3 regions of the Brachybacterium sp. AG952 genome follow, and region 2 is predicted to be linked to each of the others. Evidence: predicted binding sites of a transcription regulator. Region 2 holds the regulator's gene; each other region holds the start of a gene.
The links. The regulator HrcA, encoded in region 2, represses chaperone genes, less so after heat shock. The targets are predictions, from matches to a motif close to TTNGCACTCGNNNNNNNCGAGTGCNAA.
Positions count from the first base shown of each region.

Region 1: the regulator HrcA is predicted to act here: its motif matches at 1,600-1,626, upstream of groES (co-chaperone GroES).
Region 3: the regulator HrcA is predicted to act here: its motif matches at 2,153-2,179, upstream of groL (chaperonin GroEL).

Region 1 covers NZ_SNXV01000002.1:267,517-271,925, reverse strand. The annotation lists gene DEU31_RS06695 (metallophosphoesterase) at 40-894, shown strand; gene DEU31_RS16760 (hypothetical protein) at 982-1,146, opposite strand; gene groES (co-chaperone GroES) at 1,784-2,080, shown strand; gene groL (chaperonin GroEL) at 2,084-3,673, shown strand; gene DEU31_RS06680 (hypothetical protein) at 4,022-4,409, shown strand, end outside.
Region 2 covers NZ_SNXV01000003.1:27,242-31,650, forward strand. The annotation lists gene DEU31_RS08350 (DUF4870 domain-containing protein) at 1-648, opposite strand, end outside; gene DEU31_RS08355 (DUF3097 domain-containing protein) at 864-1,760, opposite strand; gene hrcA (heat-inducible transcriptional repressor HrcA) at 1,904-2,905, shown strand; gene dnaJ (molecular chaperone DnaJ) at 2,976-4,097, shown strand; gene DEU31_RS08370 (16S rRNA (uracil(1498)-N(3))-methyltransferase) at 4,111-4,409, shown strand, end outside.
Region 3 covers NZ_SNXV01000002.1:362,802-367,210, forward strand. The annotation lists gene DEU31_RS07105 (hypothetical protein) at 1-158, opposite strand, end outside; gene groL (chaperonin GroEL) at 336-1,970, opposite strand; gene DEU31_RS07115 (LytR C-terminal domain-containing protein) at 2,382-3,005, opposite strand; gene DEU31_RS07120 (DUF3263 domain-containing protein) at 3,068-3,451, opposite strand; gene DEU31_RS07125 (uracil-DNA glycosylase) at 3,585-4,262, shown strand.

The DNA of each region.
Region 1 (4,409 bases), on a different contig from region 2:
GACACCTGCGCGACACCTGCGGCCGCTACCGTTCCCGGCATGCGCATCCTGCACCTGACCGACACGCACCTCTACGGCGACCGGGACGCCCGCCACTACGACCGGATCGACACCACCGCCGCCCTGCGCGGGCTCCTGTCCCGCCTGGAGGGCCTTGCGGACATCGACGCCGTGGTCCACACCGGCGACGCCTCCGAGGACGGCACCGCCGAGAGCTACCGCCTGCTCCACGAGATCCTCGACCCCTTCGCCGCCGCTTTCGACGCGCCGCTCGCGATCGTCATGGGCAACCACGACGTCTCCGCCGTCTACGGCGAGGCGGTCGCCCCGGGCGAGCGGATCGCGCCGAGCCAGGACCGGGTCGTGCCGCTCGCCGGAGGGGCCCGTGCGGTCGTGCTCGACTCGAGCGTCCCCGGCGCCGGCTACGGCCACCTCGATCCCGAGCAGCTGGACTGGCTGCGTGGCCTCCTCGCCGAGCCCGCTCCAGGCGGGACCGTGCTCGCCATCCACCACCCGCCGCTCGTCGCGGCGACCCCGCTGCTGCGCGGCCTCGACCTCGACGGGCTCGACGAGCTCGCCGCCGTGCTCGACGGCTCCGACGTGCGGATCGTGCTCTCGGGCCACTATCACCACGAGATGACCGGCGAGATCGCCGGGATCCCGGTGCACGTCGCCCCCGGCATCACCAACGTGGTCGACCCCGTCGGGGCGGGCGCGGCCGAGCAGTCGCTCGCCCTGTCCGGCGTGAGCCTGGTGGAGCTGGGGGAGGGGGCGCCGCACGTGGTCACCTCGGTGTTCCCGAACGCCGGCGACACCCTCGCCGATGTGGAGCGCCCGGTCTACCGCTTCGCCCCCGAGCAGGTCGCACAGATCCTCGAGGCCGCCGGGCGCTGATCCGCGGCCCGGACATGCACGACGCCCCTGCAGGCACTGCCTGCAGGGGCGTCGTCGGCGGCGGCGCAGGGCGCGCGCCTGAGGAGATCAGTAGCCGAAGCCGTAGGGTCGGATGCCCTGGGAGCCGTGACGGGCGACGGAGGCGGTGGCATCGGCGCGATGGTCGCGGTGCGTGCCCGTCTCGACGATGTCCTGCGCGAGCTGGTCGTCGCGGCGACGGAGGGCGGAGCGGAGGGTGCGGATGAAGGCCATGGAGGATCTCCTCGGGTTCGGAGGGGTGTGAGCGTTGCGGACGGGCCCTGGATCGCAGGTGCGCCGTCGGTCTCGACATCCCCAGTCCTATCGCGCGCGGGGGCGTGGCGTCACGCCTTCGGGGACGACAAGTTATCGGGTTCACAAGAAGGGTGTGACCTGGGCATCCCTCGAGCCGCTCGGGGTGAGGGGGGTGACGAGAAAGCCGTGGCCTTCGAGCTCGGACCCTCGAGGCCGACCCCGAGGGGTTCGCGCAGCCCCAGGAGCGGAGCAGCCGAAGGAGCGGAGTTGGAGACGCGGCAGTCGGCTCGTCGTCAGCTCCATCGCCGCGCTCCCCGGGATCGCGGTGCCGGCGGAGCCGGGGAAGGTCGTGTGCGAGCGCGGCTCTCTCCTGGCGCGTGGCCTGCAGCGACGCGCGCAGCGCGACGCATCGAGCCGACACCCGGCCCAGATTTAGCACTCGCCTTGCGTGAGTGCCAGCCCTCGTCCTACAGTGGGCGCCGTTGGCAGTCGACGGCCGAGAGTGCCAGAAGCTGCTACGAGGGACCCGCCCCGGTCGGCACCGCGACGACGATCGGACCCGGGACCCGACCCCGAACTCATACAGAGTCAGTCTCTTCATGAAGGAGTGAGCCGCATGTCGGTCTCCATCAAGCCCCTCGAGGACCGCGTCGTCGTCAAGCCGCTCGAGGCGGAGCAGACCACCGCCTCCGGCCTGGTCATCCCTGACACCGCGAAGGAGAAGCCCCAGGAGGGCGAGGTCGTCGCCGTCGGCGCCGGTCGCTTCGACGACAAGGGCGAGCGTGTCCCCATGGACGTCAAGGTCGGCGACAAGGTCGTCTTCTCCAAGTACGGCGGCACCGAGCTCAAGTACGGCAACGAGGAGTTCCTGGTCCTCGGCGCGCGCGACATCCTCGCGATCATCGAGGCCTGATCCATGGCCAAGGAGATCCTGTACAACGAGGACGCGCGCCGCGCGCTCGAGCGGGGCGTGGACAAGCTCGCCAACACCGTCAAGGTGACGCTCGGGCCCAAGGGCCGCAACGTCGTCCTCGACAAGAAGTGGGGCGCCCCCACCATCACGAACGACGGCGTGACCATCGCCCGTGAGATCGAGCTCGAGGATCCCTACGAGAACCTCGGCGCTCAGCTCACGAAGGAGGTCGCGACCAAGACCAATGACGTGGCCGGCGACGGCACCACCACCGCCACCGTCCTCGCCCAGGCCATCGTGCACGAGGGTCTGCGCAACGTCGCCTCCGGCGCGGCGCCCGCCGCCCTCAAGCGCGGCATCGAGAAGGCCGTCGAGGCGCTCTCCGAGAAGCTCGGGGAGATCTCGACCCCGGTCGACGGCAAGGCCCAGATCGCGTCGGTCGCCTCGGTCTCCAGCCAGGACCGCGAGATCGGCGACCTGCTCGCCGAGGCCTTCGACAAGGTCGGCAAGGACGGCGTCATCACGGTGGAGGAGTCCTCCACCACCGCGATGGAGCTCGACTTCACCGAGGGCATGCAGTTCGACAAGGGCTTCATCTCCCCGCACTTCGTCACCGATGCGGACCGCCAGGAGGTCGTCCTCGAGGACGCGCAGGTGCTGCTGCACCAGGGCAAGATCTCGGCCGTGGCCGACATCCTCCCGCTGCTCGAGAAGGTGGTGGAGAGCGGTAAGCCGCTGTTCATCATCGCCGAGGACGTCGACGGCGAGGCCCTGTCCACGCTGGTCGTCAACAAGATCCGCGGCGCCTTCAAGGGAGCGGCCGTCAAGGCTCCCGCTTTCGGCGACCGCCGCAAGGCCATGCTCCAGGACATCGCCGTGCTCACCGGCGCCCAGGTCGTCACCTCCGACCTCGGCCTGGATCTCAAGACCGTCGACACCGACGTGCTCGGCCACGCCGGCCGCGTCGTCGTCACCAAGGATTCGACCACCATCGTGGGCGGGGCCGGCGACGACCAGGCCGTGGCCGATCGCGTCGCGCAGATCCGTGCGGAGATCGAGAACACCGACTCCGACTGGGATCGCGAGAAGCTCCAGGAGCGCCTCGCGAAGCTGGCCGGCGGCGTGTCCGTGATCAAGGTCGGGGCTCACACCGAGGTGGAGCTCAAGGAGAAGAAGATGCGCATCGAGGACGCGGTCTCCGCGACCCGCGCTGCCATCGAGGAGGGCATCGTCGCCGGCGGCGGCTCCGCCATCGTGCAGGCGTCCTCCGTCCTGGTCGACGACCTCGGCCTGACCGGCGACGAGGCCGTGGGCGTGCGCGCCGTGGCCCGTGCGGTCGTCGAGCCGCTGCGCTGGATCTCCGAGAACGCGGGCCTCGAGGGCTACGTCGTCGTGGAGAAGGTCAAGGAGGCGCAGGTCGGCACCGGCCTGAACGCCGCGACCGGCGAGTACGTCGACCTGGTCTCCGCCGGCATCATCGACCCGGTCAAGGTCACTCGTTCCGCCCTGCGGAACGCGGCCTCGATCGCGGGCCTGGTGCTGACCACCGAGACGCTGGTCATCGAGAAGAAGGACGAGGACGAGGAGGCCTGATCCTCCGAGTCGACGACCGGCATCCGCCGATCGCGTCCGACCCGACGGGGCGGGCGGTACGGGGAGACCCGCGCCGCCCGCCCCGTCGTCGTGCGCGCGGGGCCACACACTTCGGCCGGCCCGCGCCCGAGGAGACCGATCTGCCCGCGACAGGCGCGAGGAGCGCGAGGGGGACCCGGCCGCACGGCCCTCCCATGACGTGCCCGTCGGCCCTGGTCCCACCAGGGCCGACGGACACGTCCGTTCCTCGGGTCAATCCCCTCGCCGGTCCTGTGCGAGTCCTAAGATGAGCGGACCCGGCCGGGATGCGCCGGGACCGTCCTGGGAACGAGAGTCGGAGGAGCAGTGGTGACGAGCACGCCGGACACGCTGCCCCCGGCCGCCGGAGGGGACCTCCCCACGCGGACCTACGGGCCGCCCGCCGCCGTGGTGATCGGGGCGCTGATCATCGGCCTCGTTTTCGCGGTCGTGCTCGAGTTCCTCGTGATCATCAGCTTCGTCGGGCAGCGGCTCTGGCGCCATCCGGAGCTCATGCACGATGCCCTGTTCACCCTCCCGCTGGTGCTGTGGGTGCTGGTCGCCGTCGTCTCGAGCGTGATGACCCTGCGGGTGGTGACGCTGTGGCTGCAGCTGGACGAGGACGGCTTCGAGCTGCGCAGCCTCTTCCGGCCCACGCACAGGGCCCGCTGGGACGAGGTCGGCTCCGTGATCGCGGTGCGGGACATCGCCCGCGACT
Region 2 (4,409 bases):
CGGGCCGAGCCAGCCGAGGAAGCCGGCGCCGATCACATAGCCGACGATCGCCGAGAGCTGCGCGAACATCGCCCACAGCTTCGTGTCGGACTCGGTGGTGGGCTGACCGATCAGCGGGCCGTCGAAGACGCCCTTGACGTGGGCGGGGGCCTGGTCGGGGTTCATGGTTCCTCCGGCTGAGGTCTGTCCGTGGGCGGCGTAGGGAGCGTGCTGCTGGGCATGCGGAGCCTGCTGCTGCCCGTACGGCTGCTGGGCATGGGCCGGCTGCGCGGAGGGCTGGGACGGCGAGGGCGCCCCGTAGGGGGAGGCCGGCGCCGCGGCCGGAGCGGCCGAGCTCGCGGACTGCCCGTAGGGATCCGCCTGCTGAGCGGAGCCCGGCTGCGCGTAGGGGTCCTGCTGCGCGAACGGATCATGCTGCGCGGCGGGGGCCGGCTGCGCGCTGGGAGCGGACTGCGCAAACGGATCGTAGGGATGCTCTGCCGGGTCCGAGGTCGCGCTGCCCTGCTCCTGCGGCGCGGGGGCGGCAGGGGCGTCGATGTCGAGGTGGTCCGAGGCCGGGCGCTCGGCAGGCTGCTCGGGCAGCGAGTCGGAGGCGGGGGTGCCGGGCTCGGTGCCGTACGGGTCGTGCGGATGCGGAGTCTGGCTCATGGGATCCTTCTTCGTCTCGGTCGGCGCGGGGGCCGTCGTCTCGGGTGACGGGTTCACCCTAACGAGCCGGGGACCCCGCGGTCAGCGCGGCGGTCCGCCGCATCCGCTGGGGGATATCCCCCTGGTGGGCTCCCGAGGGCCGCCGACCCGGACCGCGTGCCCGCACCGTCGGGCGGCGTCGACGGCCCGCGACGACGTCCCGTGCCGCGGCGGAGTCACCCCTGGTCGACGGTGACGAAGTCGATGAGCTCCTCGATGCGCCCCGAGAGCGTCGGCTCGACATCGGCGTAGGAGCGGACCGTGGAGAGGATCCGCTTCCAGCCCAGGCCGATGTCGGCCTTGTCCTCGTGGGGCCAGCCGAGCGCGGCGAGGGAGCCGACCTTGATGTCCGTCCCCCTGGGGATGCGCGGCCACTCCTTCAGTCCCACGCGCGCGGGCTTCACGGCCTGCCATACGTCGACGTAGGGGTGGCCGAGCACGGTGACGTTCCCACGAGCGCCCGGCAGGGCCATCACCTCGGCCGCGATGCGGGACTCCTTCGACCCCTTCACCAGGTGGTCCACCAGGATCCCGAGCCGGCGGCCGGGGGAGGGGCCGAACTCGCGCACGCGCTCGGCGAGGTTGTCGGCGCCCTCGAGCTGCTCGACGACGATGCCCTCGATCCGCAGGTCGTGGCCCCACACCTTCTGCACCAGCTCCGCGTCATGGGTGCCCTCGACCCAGATCCGCGACGCACGCGCGGTGCGGGCCTTCGCCCCCTCGACGTACACCGAGCCGGAGGCGGAGCGCTTGCGGACAGGCGCCTTCTGCGCCGCCTGCGGGCGGGTGAGGACGACGGGCTGGCCGTCGATCATGAAGCCCGGCCCGAGCGGGAAGGTGCGGCGTCGGCCGCGGCCGTCCTCCAGCTCGACGATCAGCTCCCCGGCCGTCTTCTCCACGCGCGTGATCGCGCCGGTGAAGCCGGTCGAGGCCTCCTCGACGACGAGGTCGCGCTGCGCGGGGACCTCGCGGCCGACGGGGCGGCGGCGGTGATGGGCGGGCGGACCGGAGGAGAGCACATCGGCGCCGTACCGGTCGGGGAAGCGAGCAGGCGGGGTGGACACGGCGGACACTGTAGCCCCGTGGCGAACGCCTCCCTGCGAAGCACGCCGCAGACGCGTACGATTGGCACTTGGCATGGGAGAGTGCCAATGTCCAGGGAGACCCGGGCACCGGGACGCCCCGGTGCCGGACCGCGCGGCAGGAGGTGCACGACATGGACGACCGCAAGCTCCAGATCCTCGGCGCCATCGTCGAGGACTACGTCTCCACGCGCGAGCCCGTCGGCTCGAAGTCGCTGCTGGAGCGGCACGAGCTCGGCGTCTCCGCGGCGACCGTCCGCAACGACATGTCCGTCCTCGAGGAGGAGGGGCTGATCCACCAGCCCCACACCTCCGCTGGCCGCGTCCCCACCGACAAGGGATATCGCGCCTTCGTCGACCACGTCGCGATGGTCAAGCCCCTCTCCGCCGCCGAGAAGCGGGCGATCCGCACCCTGCTCGAGGACGCGGGGGACGTCGAGGAGCTCCTGGCCCGCACCGTGCGCCTCCTCGCCCAGCTCACCCAGCAGGTCGCGATGGTGCAGTACCCGGCCCGGCGCCAGGCCCGCATCCGCCACGTCGAGCTCGTGAAGGTCGCGGACTCGCTGCTGCTGGTCGTGCTGATCACCGAGTCGGGGCGGGTGGACCAGCGCACCGTCCCCGTCATCGCCGGCCGCCCCGCCGAGTACTACGCGGCGCTGCGCGACCAGCTCAACCGCGCCGTCGCCGGCCGGGAGGTCACCGACCTCGCCGCGCCGCTGACGGACTACCTCGAGTCCCTGCCCGTCCCCGAGCGGCCCGCCGCCGCGGAGGTGGCCGAGGCGCTCACCGCGCTGGCCGCGACCCGCGCCGAGGACCGCATCATGATGGCGGGCACCGCGAACATCGCCCGCTCCGCCGAGGACTTCGCCCGCGACGTCGAGCCGCTGCTGGACGTCCTCGAGGAGCAGCTGGTGCTGCTGCGCCTGTTCACCGAGATGCACGTCTCCCCGGGGGACGTGCAGGTGCGGATCGGCACCGAGCTCCACGACCGGGCGCTGCACCAGGCCGCGCTCGTCGGCGCGGGCTACGGCGCCGGCTCCCACCTCGCGATCCTCGGCCCCAGCCGCATGGACTACGCGGCCGGGATCTCGACCGTCCAGGCGATCGCCCGCTACGTCTCCCGATTCCTCGAATGACCGCGCCGGCGGGCCCCGCGCCCGTCGCCGGCCGTCACCGACCTCCGACCCCTGTGAAGGACCCACGCCTGTGAACGACGACTACTACGAGCTGCTCGGCGTCTCCCGCGACGCCTCGACCGAGGAGATCAAGAAGGCGTACCGCAAGCTCGCCCGCACCCTCCACCCGGACGTCAACCCGGACCCGGAGGCGGCGGAGAAGTTCAAGAAGGTCTCCCAGGCGTACGAGACCCTCTCCCATGCGGACAAGCGCCGCCAGTACGACATGGGCGGCGGCCCGGGCATGGGCGGCTTCCCCGGCGGCGGCGGCGCCGGCTTCGACTTCAACGACATCTTCGACATGTTCGCCGGGGCCTCCGGGATGCGCGGGCGCAACCAGGGGCCCGTCCCGCGCCAGCGCCGCGGAGGCGACGTGCTGCGCCGGGTGAAGATCGAGCTGCGCGACGTCGTCTTCGGCACCGAGCAGGAGGTCACCTTCCGCACCGCCGTGCTGTGCGAGCGCTGCTCCGGCTCCTGCGCCGAGCCGGGCACCAGCCCCACCCGCTGCACCGCCTGCAACGGCTCCGGCCACGTCCAGCGCGTCCAGCAGTCGCTGCTGGGCCAGATGGTCACCATGGCGCCCTGCCCCACCTGCGAGGGCCACGGCGACGTGATCGAGAGCCCCTGCACCGGCTGCTCCGGCCACGGACGCACCGCCACCGAGCGCACCGTCACCGTGCGCATCCCCTCCGGCGTCGAGAACGGCACCCGCATCCAGCTGCGCGGCGAGGGTGAGACCGGCGAGGCCGGCGGCCCCTCCGGCGACCTCTTCGTGGAGCTGTCCGTCAAGGACCACGAGATGTTCGACCGCTCCGGCGACGACCTGGTCACCACGATCTCCGTGCCGATGACCACCGCCGCGCTCGGCGCGACGATCCCGCTGGAGACCTTCGACGGGGAGCAGGAGCTCGACATCCGCCCCGGCGCTCAGCCCGGCGAGGAGATCCTCCTCAAGGGCCTCGGCGTGACCCCGCTGCGCCGCGAGCGCCGCGGCGACATCCGCGTGGTCCTGGACGTGGACGTGCCCAGCGCGCTCACCGACGAGGAGCGCGAGCTGCTCGAGCGCTTCGCCGCCCTCCGCGGCGACGAGGCCACCCGCCCGAAGAACCACGGCGGACCGTTCGCGAAGCTCCGCGAGCGCCTGAACCTCTGAGACGGGAGAGCCAGTGCCCACCACCCCGCCCGGCTTCCTGATCCTCGACGAGGCCCTCGCCGCCGCCCGTGAGGGAGACCAGCTCGAGCTCGCCGGCGACGAGGGTCGCCACGCGGCCAAGGTCGCCCGGATCGGGGTAGGGGAGCAGCTGCTCCTCACCGACGCCCCCGGCCGACAGGTCCTCGCCGAGGTCACCGGCGCCCGCAAGGAGGCGCTCGACCTGCGCCTTCTTGCGGACCCGTCCCCGGCCGTGCAGCGTCTGCCCCGTCTCGCGCTGGTGCAGGCCCTCGCCACCGGCGGTCGCGACGAGCA
Region 3 (4,409 bases), on a different contig from region 2:
TCGATGAGGAGATACCGCTCCAGTTCCAGCCCTGCGGGTTTCGAACGGCTCAGCCTCCAGGTGGTCGCCTCGTCGAGCAGCTCCGACGTGCGTCCCGAGCTCTCTCCCAGCCGCTGCGCGAAGTCCTGCAGCTGGCCGGTGTCTGCTCCGTGGAACATGGTTCCCCTCCGTGTGACGTCGATGTCTCCCCCGCACCCGACCATAGGCGCCGGTGCCCGCCGCGACCATGGGGAGTACTGCCCATTCCCGCCTCCACGGACAGCGACGAGCCCCGACCCTCGTCAGAGGATCGGGGCTCGTCGAGCACTCGGGTGGAGCGGCAGGTGATCAGGAGATCACATCATGCCGCCCATGCCCCCCATGCCGCCCATGTCGCCGCCGGCGGCCGGGGCCTCGGGCTCCGGCTTGTCGGCCACGACGGCCTCGGTGGTGAGGAACAGGCCCGCGATGGACGCCGCGTTCTGCAGCGCGGAGCGGGTCACCTTGACGGGGTCGATGATCCCGGCCGAGACCAGGTCCTCGTACTCGCCGGACGCGGCGTTCAGGCCCTGGCCGACGGGCAGGTTCTTGACCTTCTCGGCCACGACGCCGCCCTCGAGACCGGCGTTGACTGCGATCTGCTTGAGCGGGGCCTCGATGGCGACCTTGACGATGTTGGCACCGGTGGCCTCGTCGCCCTCGAGGGCGAGCTTGCCGAAGGTGTCGGCACCGGCCTGCAGCAGCGCGACGCCGCCACCGGCGACGACGCCCTCGTCCACGGCGGCCTTGGCGTTGCGCACGGCATCCTCGATGCGGTGCTTGCGCTCCTTGAGCTCGACCTCGGTCGCGGCGCCGGCCTTGATGACGGCCACGCCGCCGGCCAGCTTCGCGAGGCGCTCCTGGAGCTTCTCGCGGTCGTAGTCCGAGTCGGAGTTCTCGATCTCGGCGCGGATCTGGGAGACGCGGCCGGCGATGCGGTCGGCGTCGCCGGTGCCCTCGACGATGGTGGTCTCGTCCTTGGTGACGACGATCTTGCGCGCCTGGCCGAGCTGCTCGAGACCGGCGGTCTCCAGCTTGAGGCCGACCTCCTCGGCGATGACCTGGCCACCGGTGAGGATGGCCATGTCCTCCAGCATCGCCTTGCGGCGGTCGCCGAAGCCGGGGGCCTTGACGGCCACGGACTTGAAGGAGCCCTTGAGCTTGTTCACCACGAGCACCGCGAGGGCCTCGCCCTCGACGTCCTCGGCGATGATCGCCAGCGGCTTGCCGGCCTGGATGACCTTCTCCAGCAGCGGCAGCAGGTCCTTGACGGAGGACACCTTGGAGGAGAGCAGGAGGATGTAGGGATCCTCGAGCACGGTCTCCTGGCGCTCGGCGTCGGTGACGAAGTACGGCGAGATGAAGCCCTTGTCGAAGCGCATGCCCTCGGTGAGCTCCAGCTCGAGGCCCATGGTGTTGGACTCCTCGACCGTGATCACGCCCTCCTTGCCGACCTTGTCGAGGGCCTCGGCGATGAGCTCGCCGATGGCCGGGTCGGCCGCGGAAATGGCGGCGGTGGAGGCGATCTGCTCCTTGGTCTCGATCTCCTTGGCCTGCTTGAGCAGGGTCTCGGAGACCGCGGCCACGGCCTGGTCGATGCCGCGCTTGAGCGCGATCGGGTTGGCGCCCGCGGCGACGTTGCGCAGGCCCTCCTTGACCAGGGCCTGGGCGAGGACGGTGGCGGTGGTGGTGCCGTCGCCGGCGATGTCGTCGGTCTTCTTGGCGACCTCCTTCACCAGCTCGGCGCCGATCTTCTCGTAGGGATCGTCGAGCTCGATCTCCTTGGCGATCGACACGCCGTCGTTGGTGATGGTGGGGGCGCCCCAGGACTTCTCGAGCACGACGTTGCGACCCTTGGGGCCGAGGGTGACCTTGACGGCGTCGGCGAGCTGGTTCATTCCCCGCTCGAGGCCGCGCCGGGCCTCCTCGTCGTAAGAGATGAGCTTGGCCATTGTGGAATCTCTCCCGTGTCTGTGATGTCCACCCGGCCCAGTGCCCGCGACGGACGGGAGCCGACTCCGTGTTCATGTCCCACGGCGCCGACGCCCTCACGGGGCCGGAATGTTCAGGTCCCGGTGCGCGGAGGCTATATGCGCGGGGCTGTCACTCCCGTGCACCGAGTGCCAGATCATCATAAGCACTCTGCCCCTGAGAGTGCTAACTCTCCGCGAGGAGCGGACACGGCCCCGTCGGCCGGGCCGGACGTCGCCCGGGGGCCGTCTCGCCGAACGGCGCCGACGGGCTCGCCGGACGGCGCCGACGGGCACGCCCCGTCCCGCCCCACGGCCCGCACACGCGGACGCGCCGCCCCTCCCTCAGGAGGAGCGGCGCGTCGCGGGGCCGCAGGGGCGTGCGGGGAGGGGTCAGCCCTCGCCGCCCTCGCCGCCCTGACCACCCTGGTCGCCGTCGCCGCCGTCGCCCTCGTCGCCGCCGTCACCGGGCTCGGTGACCGCGATGAAGGTCAGGGGCGAGTCGTACTCGTCGCTCTGGCGGGCCTCGCCGGCGCCGACCTGCTCGGCGAGCGCCTGGGCGGTGTCCGCATCTGCCTCGTCGCGGTAGAACACGACGGGCTCCTGCTGGGGGCTGTCGGCGGTGGCGACGCTGACGTCCTCCCAGCCCTCGCCCTGGAGCTCCTCCTGCCAGGTGCCGGCGAGGCCGTTGATGCTGCCGGCGTTGATCACCTGGACGGGCACGGAGAGGTCGGGCTCCGGGGCGGGCTCCTCCGAGGGGCTCTCCTCGGGGGCGGCCTCGCTCGAGGCGCTCTCCGACGCGGAGGCCGGGCCCTCGGCGCCGTCGTCGTCGCCGCCCATGCCGCCGATCACGAAGAGCAGCACCACCAGCAGCACCACGGCCGCGCCGATGATGATGATGTACAGCAGGTTCTCCCGCCAGAAGGGGAGCTCGGCGCGGTGGGCGCCGTGGAAGGTGACGGCGTCCGCCTCGTCGTCGAATCGGTCCGGCGGGTAGGGATACTGGGAATCAGCCACGGACCCATTTAACATGGTCGACCCGGATCGGGGGTGGAGCACACGCCCCGGAGACGGATGGCTCAGGCCACGCGATGGTCGCCGCCGAGGGAGGCGCCGCCGTCCTCGGAGGTGCGCCGGGCGCGGAGCCGGTTGACGACGGCGGGGGCCGCGCGCAGCGCCGCCGGCTCGTCGAGCAGGGCGTTCAGCCGCACGTAGTAGGCGACCTTCGACAGGCCGATCTCCTCGCGGATCGCCCGCTCCTTCGCGCCGACGTAGCGGAAGGTGCGCCCCTCGAGCGCGAGGATCCGCCGGTCCCGCTCGGTGAGCGCCCCCTGCGGCCCCGGCAGCGCGACCTCGGACGGCACGCGCTCGGACGCCGTGCGCTCCGACGACATGCGCTCCGACGACGGGGCGTCGGAGGGGCGCGCGTCGGCGCGGGCGGGCTCGTCGGAGGCGGAGGGCATGGACCGAGGCTACGCACCTGCGACCGCTCCCCCGGGCTGCCACGCCGCCGCCCTGCGCAGGTCGTGAGGGATGCCTCGCCGGGAGGGGCCGACGCGCCCCGACGGCGCCGCGCGCGGATGGTTGACTGCCTCCATGGCTGCCCCCCTGACCGAGATCATCGCCCCCGACTGGGCCGAGGCCCTCCGTCCCGTCGAGAACCGCCTCCACGAGATCGGCGGCTTCCTGCGTGAGGAGGTCCGCGCGGGCCGCGGCTACCTGCCCGCCGGCGAGGCGGTGCTGCGCGCCTTCGCCCGGCCGATGTCCGAGGTGCGGGTGCTGATCGTCGGCCAGGACCCGTATCCCACGCCGGGTCACCCGATCGGTCTGTCCTTCGCGGTGGAGCGGCACGTGTGCCCGCTCCCCCGCTCCCTGACCAACATCTACAAGGAGCTCGAGAGCGATCTCGGCATCGCCCCCGCCGCGCACGGCGACCTCTCCTCCTGGCAGGCCCAGGGGGTGCTGCTGCTGAACCGGGTCCTCACCGTTGCGCCCGGCGCCCCGGCCTCCCACCGACGTCGCGGCTGGGAGGAGATCACCGAGCACGCCATCCGCGCCCTGGTGGCCCGCGGCGGGCCGCTCGCGGCGATCCTCTGGGGCCGCGACGCGCAGTCGCTGATCCCGCTGCTGGGCGAGGTTCCGCATGTGGCGAGCCCGCACCCGAGCCCCCTGTCGGCCTCTCGCGGCTTCTTCGGCTCCCGTCCCTTCTCGCAGGTGAACGCGCTGCTCGAGGCGCAGGGCGCCGGACCCGTGGACTGGCGGATCCGGGACTGAGGTCGGGCTGGGACCGGATCCGGTCCGAGAGCGCGCCGGTCCCGCCGCGGGGGCGGGCCCCGCGGCCTCGCGCCCGACGGGGCGGGAGGAGACCGCCCGGTCCGTCGGCCTCCCAGGGCCTCGCACGACCGCGCCGGACACTACTGT